Linked DNA regions of Egicoccus sp. AB-alg2. The protein of the gene in region 1 interacts with the protein of each later gene in a pairwise test. Links are inferred from orthologs where the notes say so. Each region holds a gene or a part of one and is shown on either strand. Other genes may lie near its edges.

What was found. Proteins that work in one complex are often made in the same cells at the same time.
Region 2: the proteins of rpe (region 1) and eno interact in binary tests that used the Escherichia coli proteins (3 or more experiments, as listed by UniProt). The link is inferred for Egicoccus sp. AB-alg2 from one-to-one orthologs.

What each region holds. Positions count from the first base shown.
Region 1 is NZ_JBGUAX010000002.1:40,241-47,759, forward strand. The notes cover bases 2,338-5,208. They hold rpe (ribulose-phosphate 3-epimerase), read right to left. Parts: upstream 4,184-5,208; coding sequence 3,491-4,183; downstream 2,338-3,490. Other genes in these bases: ACERM0_RS02810 (response regulator), read right to left, coding at 2,523-3,494; rsmB (16S rRNA (cytosine(967)-C(5))-methyltransferase RsmB), read right to left, coding at 4,315-5,208. In the rest of the region: ACERM0_RS02795 (bifunctional 3,4-dihydroxy-2-butanone-4-phosphate synthase/GTP cyclohydrolase II), read right to left, coding at 1-366; ACERM0_RS02800 (riboflavin synthase), read right to left, coding at 363-1,076; bifunctional diaminohydroxyphosphoribosylaminopyrimidine deaminase/5-amino-6-(5-phosphoribosylamino)uracil reductase RibD, read right to left, coding at 1,076-2,170; more of rsmB, read right to left, coding at 5,209-5,625; fmt (methionyl-tRNA formyltransferase), read right to left, coding at 5,622-6,551; def (peptide deformylase), read right to left, coding at 6,642-7,214; ACERM0_RS02835 (hypothetical protein), read right to left, coding at 7,287-7,519. UniProt on the Escherichia coli protein: Catalyzes the reversible epimerization of D-ribulose 5-phosphate to D-xylulose 5-phosphate.
Region 2 is NZ_JBGUAX010000009.1:56,385-61,536, reverse strand. The notes cover bases 1-2,828. They hold eno (phosphopyruvate hydratase), read left to right. Parts: upstream 1-683; coding sequence 684-1,973; downstream 1,974-2,828. Other genes in these bases: ACERM0_RS17975 (S1 RNA-binding domain-containing protein), read left to right, coding at 2,791-2,828; ACERM0_RS17980 (septum formation initiator family protein), read left to right, coding at 1,970-2,506; ACERM0_RS17990 (hypothetical protein), read left to right, coding at 197-523; mazG (nucleoside triphosphate pyrophosphohydrolase), read left to right, coding at 1-138. Outside these bases: more of ACERM0_RS17975, read left to right, coding at 2,829-3,201; ACERM0_RS17970 (DUF501 domain-containing protein), read left to right, coding at 3,306-3,902; ACERM0_RS17965 (exopolyphosphatase), read left to right, coding at 3,899-4,825; ACERM0_RS17960 (hypothetical protein), read left to right, coding at 4,970-5,152. UniProt on the Escherichia coli protein: Catalyzes the reversible conversion of 2-phosphoglycerate (2-PG) into phosphoenolpyruvate (PEP). It is essential for the degradation of carbohydrates via glycolysis.

The sequences.
Region 1 (7,519 bases):
CACGTCTTCGGCCGTGCTGCCCGGATCCGCCAGCACGCGGATCGTGCGGGCACGGTCGGCGGCGGAGATGCCGGTGGAGGTGCCCTCGACGGCGTCGACCGAGACGGTGTAGGCGGTGCCCTTCGGGTCCTCGTTGTCGACGACCATCATCGGGATGCGCAGCCGGTCCAGGTCCTCGCCGAGCATCGGCACGCAGATCACGCCGCTGGTGTGGTTGACCAGGAAGGCGAGGTTCTCCGGGGTCGCCGCGTCGGCCGCGAGGACCAGGTCGCCCTCGTTCTCGCGGTCCTCGTCGTCGACCACCACGACGATCCTGCCGTCGCGGATGGCTTCGATCGCCTGTTCGATGGTGGCGAACGTGGTCATGCTCGATCGACCTCCTGGTCGGCCCGGCGGTCCGGGTCGTCGCCCTGGGGCGCTGCCAGGGAATCGCCCTGGGGCGCTGCTGCACGGGTGTAGGGCGAGGCGGCGCCGGCGGCGAGCAGACGCTCGACGTACTTGGCGACGACGTCGGCCTCGAGGTTGACGCGCTGGCCGGGGACCAGCCGGTCGTCGAAGGTGGTGGCCTGCAGGGTGTGCGGGATCAGCCCGACCCGGAAGCGGTCACCGTCGACGTCGACGACGGTCAGGCTGGCACCCGACAGGGTGATCGAGCCCTTGGGTACCAGGTAGGGCACGACGGCGGCGGGGGCGCGCACGGTGACGAAGACGGTGCCGGGCTGCTCGTCGCGGGCGACGACCTCACCGACGCCGTCGACGTGGCCCTGCACGAGATGGCCGCCGAACCGGGCATCGGCACGCATGGCCGGTTCGAGGTTGACGCCGACGCCCTCGGCGAGCCCGCCCAGCGCCGTGGCACGCAGCGTCTCGGCCATGAGGTCGGCGGTGAAGCCGCGGCGGGTGCCGTCGTCGTCGAGGAACGACGTGACGGTCAGACAGCACCCGTCGACGGCGATCGAGTCGCCGGGGCGGGCGTCGCGGACCACCTCGGCGCAGCCGATGGTGAGCCGGGCGTGCCCGTCGTAGAGGTCGATGGCGTCGACGGTGCCGACTTCCTCGACGATCCCGGTGAACATCAGGCGGCCTCCTCGGCGGGCTGGGGGCGCAGGTGCAGGACGAGGTCGGGGCCGGCCCCGCCGGCGCGCTCGGTCACGAAGACCTGCCCGCTGGCGGGCGCGACGGCGCGGCGTGGGGGCCCGTCGCCCAGGTCGGCGACGTGCAGCACGACCCGGTCGACCAGGCGGGCGGCCAGCAGCGCGTCGGCCAGGGTCGCGCCCGGCTCGGCCAGGACGTCGCGGATGCCGGTGGCGGCGACGGCCCGCAGGGCCTGCGGCAGCCACGGGGCGCCGTCCGCGGGAACCGTCAGCACCTGCGCGCCCGCGTCGGTGAGCCGGCGCGCCGATCTCTCGTCCGCCGGGGCGCTGGTGACGATCAGGGCCCCGCGGGTCACGACCCGGGCCGAGGGCGGGGTGCGCAGCCGGCGGTCGAGCACCACCGGGCGCGGCTGGTGGTCGGCCGCGACGAGGCGCACGTCCAGGCGCGGGTCGTCGGCGAGCACCGTGCCGGAGCCGACCAGCACTGCGTCGACCTCGGCGCGCCAGCGGTGCACGGCCGTGCGGGCCGTCGGCCCGGTGATCCAGCGTCGCCCGTCCGGGGCGGTGAGCGCGCCGTCGAGCGTCTGGGCCAGCTTCAGCGTCACGTGCGGGCGGCCGGCCGTCGCGACGGACAGGAAGCCCTCGAGCTGGGCGGCCACCGCGCCGTGGAGCACCTCGCCGACCGCGTCCGGTCCGACCACCCGGAGCCCACGATCGCGCAGCACCTCGGCGCCGCCGGCCGCCAGGCCGTGCGGGTCCGCGTGCGCGTACACGACGCCGTGTACGTCGGCGTCGGCCAGGGCGGCGGCGCACGGCGGCGTGCGGCCGTGGTGGGCGCAGGGCTCGAGCGTCACGTAGGCGGTGGCACCGGCGGCGCGGTCCCCGGCGGCACGAAGGGCCACGGCCTCGGCGTGCGGGCCACCCGGCGGGGCGGTCGCACCCTCGCCGACGACCTCACCGTCGCGGACCAGGACGCAGCCGACGGCCGGGTTGGGGGCCGTGCGGTGGCGCGCGGTCTCGGCCAGCGCGATCGCCCGCGCGAGGGCGCGGCGGTCGGCGGCGGCGAGCGCGGACACGGCGGTTGGCCTTCGGTCGCGGTGCGGGCACGGCACCGGACGGTGGTGCCGACGTCCGCCGGAGCCGATGCGAAGGCACGCGGACCGCCGGCCGGACGCCACCGGACGGCGGCGCGGCCGGGCGCCGTCGCCCCGTGGAGGGCGGGCACGGCGCGGCCCGCGTTCCCTCTCATCCGGACTGTCACCGTCGGCCCCGGAATCGCACCGGGTCCACCTTCTCGTCCCGAAGGACGATCCGGGTCGCGGGCTGTCACCGCCGGTAGGGAATTCCACCCCTCCCCGGGAACGCCCGTCCAGCCTACCCGCTCGGGCCGGCCCCCCGGACGCCCGCCCCGATCGGGCGCGGCCGTCGTCAGGGAAGCTCGACCTCGAGATCGATCGGTTCCTCGCCGTCGCGGCGGCGGTCGACCGCGTAGGTGGAGCGACCCCGGCCCCGGGTCTTGGCGTAGCGCTTCATCTCCGTCGCGATCGTCACCACCTCGCCGACGTGGGCGTAGTCGCGGCGGGTGGTGGTCGCCACGCCGATCGACAGCGACAGCAACCCGTAGCGTTGCGGCACACCGCGGCGGTCGGGCACCTCGATGGAGCCGGCCGCGCGGTCGTCCGGGTCGTACAGGGTCGGGGCCAGCGCGTCGAAGTGTTCGCAGACGGCTTCGGCCACGGGTTCGGCGAGGTCGGGCGGCAGGATCACCACGAAGTCGTCACCGCCGACGTGGCCGACGAAGGTGTCTTCGTCGCCGAGGTCGCGGGCCACGGTCCGCAGCAGGTCGCCCACGGCGCGCAAGGCCTCGTCGCCGCGCAGGAAGCCGTAGTGGTCGTTGAACGGTTTGAACTGGTCGAGGTCGACGTAGAGCAGCGCGAACGGCTCGTCACGCTCGAGTCGCTCGCCGAGCTCGGTGAGGATGCGTTCGTTGCCGGGCAGGCCGCTGAGCGGGTTCAGCGAGCGCTGCTGGTCGGCGCGGCGCAGCGCCGCCCGCACCCGTGCCAGCAGCACGTCCGTGTCGAACGGCTTGGTGATGTAGTCGTCCGCGCCCGCGTCCAGCCCCTGCAGGGTGTCCTCGCGCTGATCGCGGGCGGTCATCATCACGACCGGCAGGTGGCTCGTGCGGGCGTCGTCGCGCAGGCGCCGCAGGGTCTGCATGCCGTCCAGGCGCGGCATCATGATGTCGAGCAGGACCAGGTCCGGGCCGCCGCCGCGCGCCCGCTCCAGGGCCTGGATGCCGTCGCCGGCCTCCAGCACCTCGAAACCCGCGAGGTCCAGCGTCAACGCCAGGAACGCGCGGATGTCGGCGTCGTCGTCGACGACCAGGACCCGCTGGGTCACGCAGCGCCCTCGCCGCCGGCCACCTCGAGCGCCGCGAACGCGGCCTCCAGCACTTGGCGCGCCGCCGCGGGCCGGTCGGGCTGGTCGAACACGGCCGAGCCGGCCACGAACGTGTCGGCGCCGGCCGCGGCCGTCCCGCCCACGGTCTTGGCGGAGATGCCCCCGTCGACCTGGATGCGGAAGTCGGCGCCGAGGTGCTGACGGGCACGGACCGCCTCGGCGATCTTGGGCAGGACCTCGGGCATGAACGCCTGCCCACCGAAGCCGGGCTGCACCGTCATGACGAGGAGCATGTCGACGTGCGGCAGCAGCTCCTCGACCAGCGACAGCGGCTGGTGGGGGCGCACCGCGACCCCGACCTGGCTGCCGGCGTCGCGCAGCAGCTCCACGAGCCCGAGCGGGTCGTCCTCCACCTCGGGGTGGAACGTGACCGAGTCGGCGCCCGCGGCCACGACCTGCGGCGCGTACGTGCGCGGATCGGTGATCATGAGGTGGGCGTCGAGCAGCAGCGGCGTCGCCGCCCGCAGGCTCTTCACCACCGGCGGGCCGATCGTGAGGTTGGGCACGTAGTGGGCGTCCATCACGTCGACGTGGATCATCGACACGGCCGGGGCGACGTCCGCGATCTCGTCGGCCAGACGCGCGAAGTCGGCCGACAGGATGGACGGAGCGACACGCAGGTCATGCACGGAACGGCCCTTTCTGGCCACGGCGAACGCTGACGGCAGCGTAGCCGCGACGGTCATCCCACCATCGGCCGCCGAGGTGCCCCGCTCAAGCGTCTGCGGCGCGCCGCCCGAGCGTTCGGCCGACGCGTCGCTCAGGGGTCGGGCTGGTCACGACGTCGCCAGGTGGCGACGTACATCCCGTCCGTGTCGTCGGCGTCGGGCAGCAGCTGCCGCCGCTCCCCCGGCTCGAACCCACTGCCGTGGGCGTCGTCGAACCAGGCTGCGACCTGCTCGGTCTCCGCCGCCGTCCAGGTGCACACCGCGTAGGTCAGGGTGCCGCCGGCGGCGACGCGCTCCGCGGCGGCGTCGAGGAGGCGGCGCTGCACCCCGGCCAGCTCCGTGGCGTCGGCCGGCCGGCGCCGCCAGCGCACCTCGGGACGGCGGCGGCCGGTGCCCAGCCCGCTGCACGGCGCGTCGAGCAGGACCCGGTCGTAGCGCTCCTGGGCGGGCAGCGGCGGGCGGGTCGCGTCGCCGACGTGGACGTCGACGTCCACGCCCAGCCGGGCGGCCGCCTGCTCGACCAGCTTGGCGCGGTGGGGATGCAGCTCCACCGCAACGACCCGGCCGGCGGGACCGACGAGCGCGGCGAGGTGGGCGCTCTTGCCGCCCGGGCCGGCACACAGGTCCAGCACCCGTTCCCCCGGCCCGGCGCCGGTCGCCCGGGCCACCTGCATCGACGCCTCGTCCTGGACCGCGGCCCGGCCGTCGCGGACGGCGTCCAGCCGGCGCGGATCGGCGCCGGGCACCCGCACCGACTCGGGCAGGCTGCCGGGCCGGGCGTCCAGGCCGGCGTCGCGCAGCTCGGCGACCAGCGCGTCGCGGTCGCCGGTGGCGCGCAGCGTCACCCCCGGCGGCGCGTCGTCGGCCTCCAGGATCGCGCGGGTGCGCTCGAGCCCGTAGCGGTGCAGCAGGTCGCTGACGACCCACTCCGGGTGGGCGGTGGTCAGTGCGAGCGCGGTGACCGGCTCGGCGTCCGCGTCCGGCCACGGCAGGGTGTCGCGGCGACGATCGAGGTTGCGGAGCACGCCGTTGACGAACCCGCCGGCGCCCTTGGCGCGGTTGCGGGGCACGACCTCCCGCGCCAGTGCGACGGAGGTGGACACGGCGGCGCGCGAGGGCACCGAAGTGCGCAGCAGTTGCAGTGCGCCCAGTCGCAGGATCCGCCGGAGCGCGGGCTCGACCGCGTCCAGCGGCCGTGTCAGCACCTGCTGCAGCGCCCAGTCCAGGGTGCCTTCCCAGCGCAGCGTGTCGTAGGCCAGGTGGGACGCGAACGCGCGGTCGCGGGCGGCGTCGAGCCGGTCGACCGCCGCCGGCACGGCGAGGTTGGCGTACGCGTCGTCCTCGTCGACGGCGGTCAGCGCCGCCAGCGCGGCGCGTCGGGCGGGCAGGCCGGCGTCGCTCACGAGGCGTACTCGCCGAGCCGTTCGCCCGGCTCGGGCCGGTAGCCGTTGGCGAACGCGACGCCGTCCATCGCGGCCTTGCCCTCCGGCTGCACGCGCCGCAGCAGCACGGCCCCGTCACCCGCGGCCACCTCGACACCCTCGCCGGTGCGTGCGACGACGGTGCCCGGCTCGCCGGTCGTGTCCGTGGCGCGGGTGGCCAGCACCTTCAGGCGCCGGCCACGCCACGTGGTGTGGGCGCCGGGGGCCGGGTCGGCGCTGCGGACGAGGTCGACGACCGCGCGGGCCGGCGCCCGCCAGTCGATGCGCACGTCGTCCGGGGTGATCTTCGGCGCCAGCGTCGCACCCTCGGCGGGTTGGGCCACCGGCTCCTCGCCGGCGACCAGTCGCCGGATCGAGTCGACCAGCACGGGCGCGCCCAGCCGTGCCAGACGGGCGAGCAGGTCACCGGCGGACTCGTCGGGGTCGATGGGCACCACGACCCGGTCGAGGATCGGGCCGGTGTCCATGCCCTCGTCGAGCACGAAGGTCGTGATGCCGGTCCTCTCGTCGCCGGCCCGCAGGGCGTGCTGGACGGGAGCGGCGCCGCGCCAGCGTGGCAACAGGGAGAAGTGCAGGTTGACGAACCCGCGGCCTCCGGCCTCCAGGAACCGCTTGGGCAGCAGCGCGCCGTAGGCGACGACCGCGCAGGCGTCCACCTGCAGCGCGGCGAACTCGTCGAGCACCTCGCTCGGCTTGGCCGGCTGCCAGACCTCGAGCCCGTGGGCGAGCGCGGCCTGCTTCACCGGCGGCGCGACCGGAGTCCGCGAGCGGCCCTTCGGACGGTCGGGGTTGGTGAGGACCACGGCCACCTCGACGTCGCCGGCCGCGACGAGGGCATCGAGGGCGGGCACGGCCACCTCAGGGGTGCCGAGGAACGCGACACGCACGGGGAGCTCCTCCGGGTCGGGGCAGCGGGGCACGGCGACGCGGGGCCCCGCGACCGCTGCGTCGAGGGGCGGCGCCGACCGCGCGGCGAATCAGCGCGGGCGACGGCCGAGCAGCAGGCCGCCCGGCTTCGGCGGCGTCGGGTCGTCGAGCCCCTGCTCGATCCGGTAGTCCCGGATCCGGCGCAACGCCTCCTGCTTGTCGTGCTTGGCGAGGTGGTCGACGAACAGGATGCCGTTGAGGTGGTCCATCTCGTGCAACCAGATGCGGGCGAAGTAGCCCTCCAGTTGGACCTTCTGGTGGTCGCCGCCCAGGTCCTGGTAGCCGACCTCGATGCGTAGCGGCCGCTGCACGGGGTAGAACAGGCCGGGGAACGACAGACACCCCTCCTCGCCGTCCTGCAGGTCCTCCTCGGAGGCGTCGAGCAGGGTCGGGTTCACGACCGCACCACCCAGGTCGTCGCCATCCTCCTGCGGGACCTCCCAGGTGAACAGCCGCTTGAGCACGCCGACCTGGTTCGCGGCCAGGCCGACGCCCTCGGCCGCGCGCATGGTGTCGAACATGTCGCCGGCCAGCTTGGCGAGGCGGCCGTCGAAGTCCTCGACCTCGTGAGCGCGCTGACGCAGCACGGGGTCCCCGAAGATACGGATCTCGAGCCTGCTCACGAGGTGCTCCTGGGACGTCGTCGTCGCGGCCAAGCGTACGCCAGCCCCGGTGGTCCGGGCGCCGCCTGCCGGTCACCAGGCGTCGACCGGATCCACGTCGAGGCGCACGTCGCGGTCGTCCGTGCTCCACGCCTCGCGCAGCGGCCGCAGCGCGGCCAGGGTCGCGGCCCGGTCGTCGACCTTCAGCAGCAGCTGCCATCGGCCGTCGACCGGGACCGGGCCGAGCAGGTCGTCCCCGGCGGGCAGCGCCGCGCGCAACGCCTCGAGGTCGCCGGTCGGGTCGGCGCCGAAGTCGAGCCGCAATG
Region 2 (5,152 bases), on another replicon or contig:
GCGCGGGCCGCCGGACGCAAGTTCCGAGGCCGCTTCGAGGCGATGCTCGCCCTGGCCGCGAAGCGGGAACTGCCCATCGACGACCTCAGCCGCGACACCTGGCTCGAGCTCTGGGACGAGGTCAAGTCACCGGACTGACCCGGTCCGCGGCCGCCACTACGCTGCCCGCTCCCGCCGCCCGTTCCCGAGGATCCAGATGCCCGTCGATCCCGTCGCCGCCGCGGCCGAACCCTCCACGGCCGCGAGCGTGCGCCCGCCCGACCTGGCGCCCGAGTCCGTGCGCGGCCAGGACCGCGACGTGCTCGCCGGCTGGGACGCCGACGCCGGCGTCGCCGAGCTCACCCGGTGGCAGACGGACCGGCGCCCGTTCCCGACCGACACGGTGATCGTGGCGGGCGCGGGGCTGGCGGGCGCGCTGGTCGGTGCCACCCGCGCCCGGCGCGGCCGGGGCGCCGCACGCGGGCTGGTGGCCGGCGTGGTCGCCGCGGCCGTTGCCCGGCGGATCTGGCGCCTGCAGGCCTGAGCTCTGCGGTTCCCGGGCCCCCCGGGCGATCGTTCGTGTAGATGTTGTTTCGAATGCGCGGAAGCGTGACGTACCGTCCTGGCCCGGACGAGGGACGTCGAGATGCCCCGGACACGGGGGACCGCGCCGTCGCGCCCGACCCCTTCGAGGTAGAGAACCCATGGACCTGACCACCATCGAACTGGTCCGCGCCCGCGAGATCCTGGACAGCCGCGGCAACCCGACCGTCGAGGTCGAGGTCGGCCTCGTCGACGGGACCCTCGGCCGTGCGGCCGTTCCCTCGGGCGCGTCCACCGGCGAGGCCGAGGCCGTCGAACTGCGCGACGGTGGTGACCGCTACCTCGGCAAGGGCGTGCGCAAGGCCGTCCAGAACGTCCAGGAGACGATCGCACCGGCACTGCTGGGCCAGGATGCCACGCGCCAGCGCGAGATCGACGCGCTGCTGCTGGACCTCGACGGCACCGACAACAAGGCCGAGCTCGGCGCCAACGCGATCCTGGGCGTGTCGCTGGCGACCGCCAAGGCCGCCGCCGAGTCGTCGGGCCTGCCGCTGTACGCCTACCTCGGCGGCCCCAACGCCCACCTGCTGCCCGTGCCGATGATGAACGTGCTCAACGGCGGCAGCCACGCGGAGTCGAACGTCGACTTCCAGGAGTTCATGATCGCGCCGATCGGCGCCCCGAGCTTCTCCGAGGCGCTGCGTGTCGGTGCGGAGATCTACCACCAGCTCAAGAAGGTGCTGCACGGCCGCGGCCTGTCGACCGGCCTGGGCGACGAGGGCGGCTTCGCGCCCGACCTGGCGTCCAACAGCGCGGCGCTCGACCTGCTGATGGAGGCCATCGACGCAGCCGGCTACACCGCCGGCACGGACGTCGCCCTGGCCATGGACCCGGCCACGTCCGAGCTGTTCCGCGACGGCAGCTACCACCTCGAGGGCGAGGGACGGGTGCTGTCGTCCGAGGAGATGGTCGAGCTGTGGGCCGACCTCGTCGACCGCTACCCGATCGTGTCCATCGAGGACGGACTCGACGAGGGCGACTGGGACGGCTGGAAGCTGCTGACCGAGCGCCTCGGGGACCAGGTCCAGCTGGTCGGCGACGACCTGCTGGTCACCAACCCGACCTTCGTGCAGCGCGGCATCGACGAGCGGGCGGCGAACAGCGTGCTCGTGAAGGTCAACCAGATCGGCTCGCTGACCGAGACCCTGGACGCGGTCTCCCTCGCCCAGCGGGCCGGGTGGACCGCGATGATCAGCCACCGTTCGGGCGAGACCGAGGACGCCACCATCGCCGACATCGCCGTCGCCACCAACGCCGGTCAGATAAAGACCGGCGCACCGGCGCGCTCCGACCGCGTCGCGAAGTACAACCAGCTGCTGCGCATCGAGGAGGAGCTGGGCGACACCGCCCGCTACGCCGGCCGCGGCGCGTTCCCCCGGTTCCGTCCATGACCGGTCCGTCGACGCGCCCCGACGAACGCCGCGAGCTGCGGCGACGGCAGCGCCGCCGCCGTCGCGGGGGCGACCGTCGCGGGCCGCTGCCGGTGCAGCTGGCCGCCCACCGGGTCACGGAAGCGGTCGGCGCCGCCCGCCGCGGCGTCAAGCGCGCCGTGCGCGGGGACCGGCCGCTGATCCTCGTGCTCGTCGGCGCGGTCGTGCTGTCGGTGCTGATGCTGTCCGGCCCGGCGCAGCGCTACCTCGACACCCGTGAGCGCGTCGACGGCCTGGCCGGCAAGGCCGAGGCGCTCGAGCAGGCCAACGCCCAGCTCGAGCGGCGCCAACGCGACCTGCAGGACCCCACCAACATCGAGTTGCTGGCCCGTGAGCAGCAGGGCTTCATCCGGCCGGGCGAGGTGCCCTACACGCTCATCCCGCCGGAGGTCGAGCGGCCGCGCATCACGGCGCCGCGCGAGCAGGCGCCGCCGCCATCGGACGAGGCCTGGTACGCCCGGCTGTGGGAGGCCGTCCACGGCTGGCTCGGCTGACCGCGGGCCGTCGCGGACGTGAGTGCTCTGCGTCCAAAGTGGATGCCATCCGTGCCATCTCACGGAGGGATCGGGTCTGCGGCGCACGGCGGTGAGCGCTGCGAGACCGATCGTCCCCACCGCCGGTCTTGCTGTCCGGCGGCCGGCTCCGTACCGTTCAGGAGTGCGGGACCCGCTGTGGTCCCGCCTATCGCGCGCCCGGCTCTCGGTTCCACGAGCCGGATCCCCTCACCGAAAGCCGCCCCCGTGCGGCTACGACCGGGGCCCAACGGCGTTCTCGCGCGATGCGCCGACGCGCCCCACAGGAGTTGGTCCAACTGCAGGGACAGATCGTCAAGGGCAAGGTCGTCCGGCTCGAGGAGTACGGCGCGTTCGTCGAGGTTCCGACCGAGGACGGCGGCGTCGTCACCGGGCTGGTCCACGTTTCCGAGGTCGACGCCGACTTCGTCGAGAACATCTACGCCTACCTCGCCGAAGGCGACGAGGTGGACGTCAAGGTCCTCGACGTCAAGGACGACGGCAAGGTCGACCTCTCCATCAAGCGCGCCGACCCGGATTGGCAGGACGAGGAGTCCGTCAACCTGCGGTCGAAGCTCGACAAGGACTTCAACAAGCGTCTGCGGCGCTTCATGCACAAGTCGCAGATGATCCAGGGTGAGGCCCGCCGGCAGCGTCGCGGACGCGTCGGCTCGTGACCTCCCACGGCGGGGCCGCGCGCCCCGTCCCCCCGCCCGCCCCGGCCTCGGGGCGCCGCGACGACGTCCCTGGCGTCCCGCCCGACGGGACGCCGGACGTCGCGGTGGTGCCGCCGCTCGCCAGCGGCCCACAGCCGGACGCGGTCCGGCCCGATCCGCACGCCTCCTACGAGCGGGCGCTGGCCGCGCCGCGTGCCGACCGCCATGCGCGTGCGGTCGTGTCCGCGCAACTCGGGCGGCCCTCGCGCGGCAACCCGGCGATCGTGCACACGTGCGTGTTCGGACTGCCGACGGTGGTGCGCGTCGATCCGCGCCTGGACGACGGCACGCCGTTTCCCACCACGTTCTGGCTCACCTGCCCGGTGATGCGCTCGCGGGTGGGGCGGCTGGAGGCCGACCACGCCATGGTCGGCCTCAACGAGCGTCTGCAGACCGACGAGGACTTCGCCGCCGCCTACGCGGCGGCGCACGAGCGCTACGTCGCCACCCGCGACACGCTCGGTGAGCCGCTGCCCGGCGACCCCGGTGCCGGCGGCATGCCGGGGCACATCAAGTGCCTGCACGTCCACGCCGGCCACACCCTGGCGACCGGGGACAACGTCGTCGGGCAGTGGACCGTGCAGCACAGCACGCCGGCGCCGTGCCGCGGCCCGTGCGTGAGCGCCGAGGAGGTCGCCCGGCGCATGGAGCGGGACGGATGACGGCGTCCCGTGCGGCCGTGGACGTCGGGACCAACTCGGTCCGTCTGCTGGTCACCGACGGTGACGGTCACCGCGTCACCCGCGAGCTGACCATCACCCGCCTCGGTGCCGGCGTGGACCGCAACGGCCGGCTCGACGACGCTGCGCTGCAGCGGACGCTGGACACCATCCGCCGCTACCGGGACCAGTGGGTCGCCGCCGGGGTCACCGACCGGGTGCGGATCGCCGCCACCTCCGCGGTGCGCGACGCGGCCGACCGGGACCGCTTCTTCGACGGCGTGCACGACATCGCCGGCGTGGACGCCGAGGTGCTCACCGGCGACCAGGAGGCGGCGTTGACCTTCGCCGGTGCCGCGGCCGCGGTCGACGTCGTGGCACCCACCGCCGTCGTGGACGTCGGCGGGGGCTCGACGGAGCTGGTGGTCGGCGACGACGCCGGACGGGTCGTCGGCGCCGTGTCGCTGCAACTCGGCTGCGTGCGGCTGACCGAACGCCACCTGGCTGGTGACCCGCCGACCGCCGCCGAGCTCGTCGCCGCACGCGCGTTCGTCGACGAGCGGCTCGACGAGGCCGACGCCGGCCTGGCGCTGCGGGGCACCGATCTGCGCACGGCACGGTCGCTGGTGGCGGTCGCCGGTACCGCCACGACGCTGGCCGCGCTCCACCTCGACCTGCCCGCCTACGAGGAGGAGCGCATCCACGCCACGCGGGTGCCCACCTCGGCGCTGCGCGAGCTCACCGAACGCCTGGTGGCCATGCCGGTCGCCGAACGCGCGCGGCTCGGGCCGGTCCAGCCGGGCCGCGAGGACGTCATCCACGGCGGCGCCCTGGTGCTCTCGCGCGTGGCGGAGCGCTACGGCTTCGACGAGGTCGTGGTCAGCGAGGCCGACATCCTCGACGGGCTCGCCGCGTCCATGGCGTGACGTCGCCGGCCGTGTCGCCGAAGTTCCCGGGGTGCGGACTCGGCGGGAACCGCTGCCGGCAGCGCACGTGACTGCTGCCGCGTGGGGACCGGCGGGCGCGCTGCCCTAGCGTCCCGCCCCGCAGACCGCCTCGAAGGAACCGTCGTGCAGGAGTCGCCGGACATGCTCGCCGAGGAGACGACGCACCTCGTCTCCGTGCCGTTGACCGTGCATCTCACCCTGACCGGGCCGCCGGCCACGTTGGACGGGGTGATGCTGCGCGACAGCGGCACCGTCGACGTTGCCGGCCTGCTGGCCGAGACGGTGCGCTTCACCGTCGAACAGCAC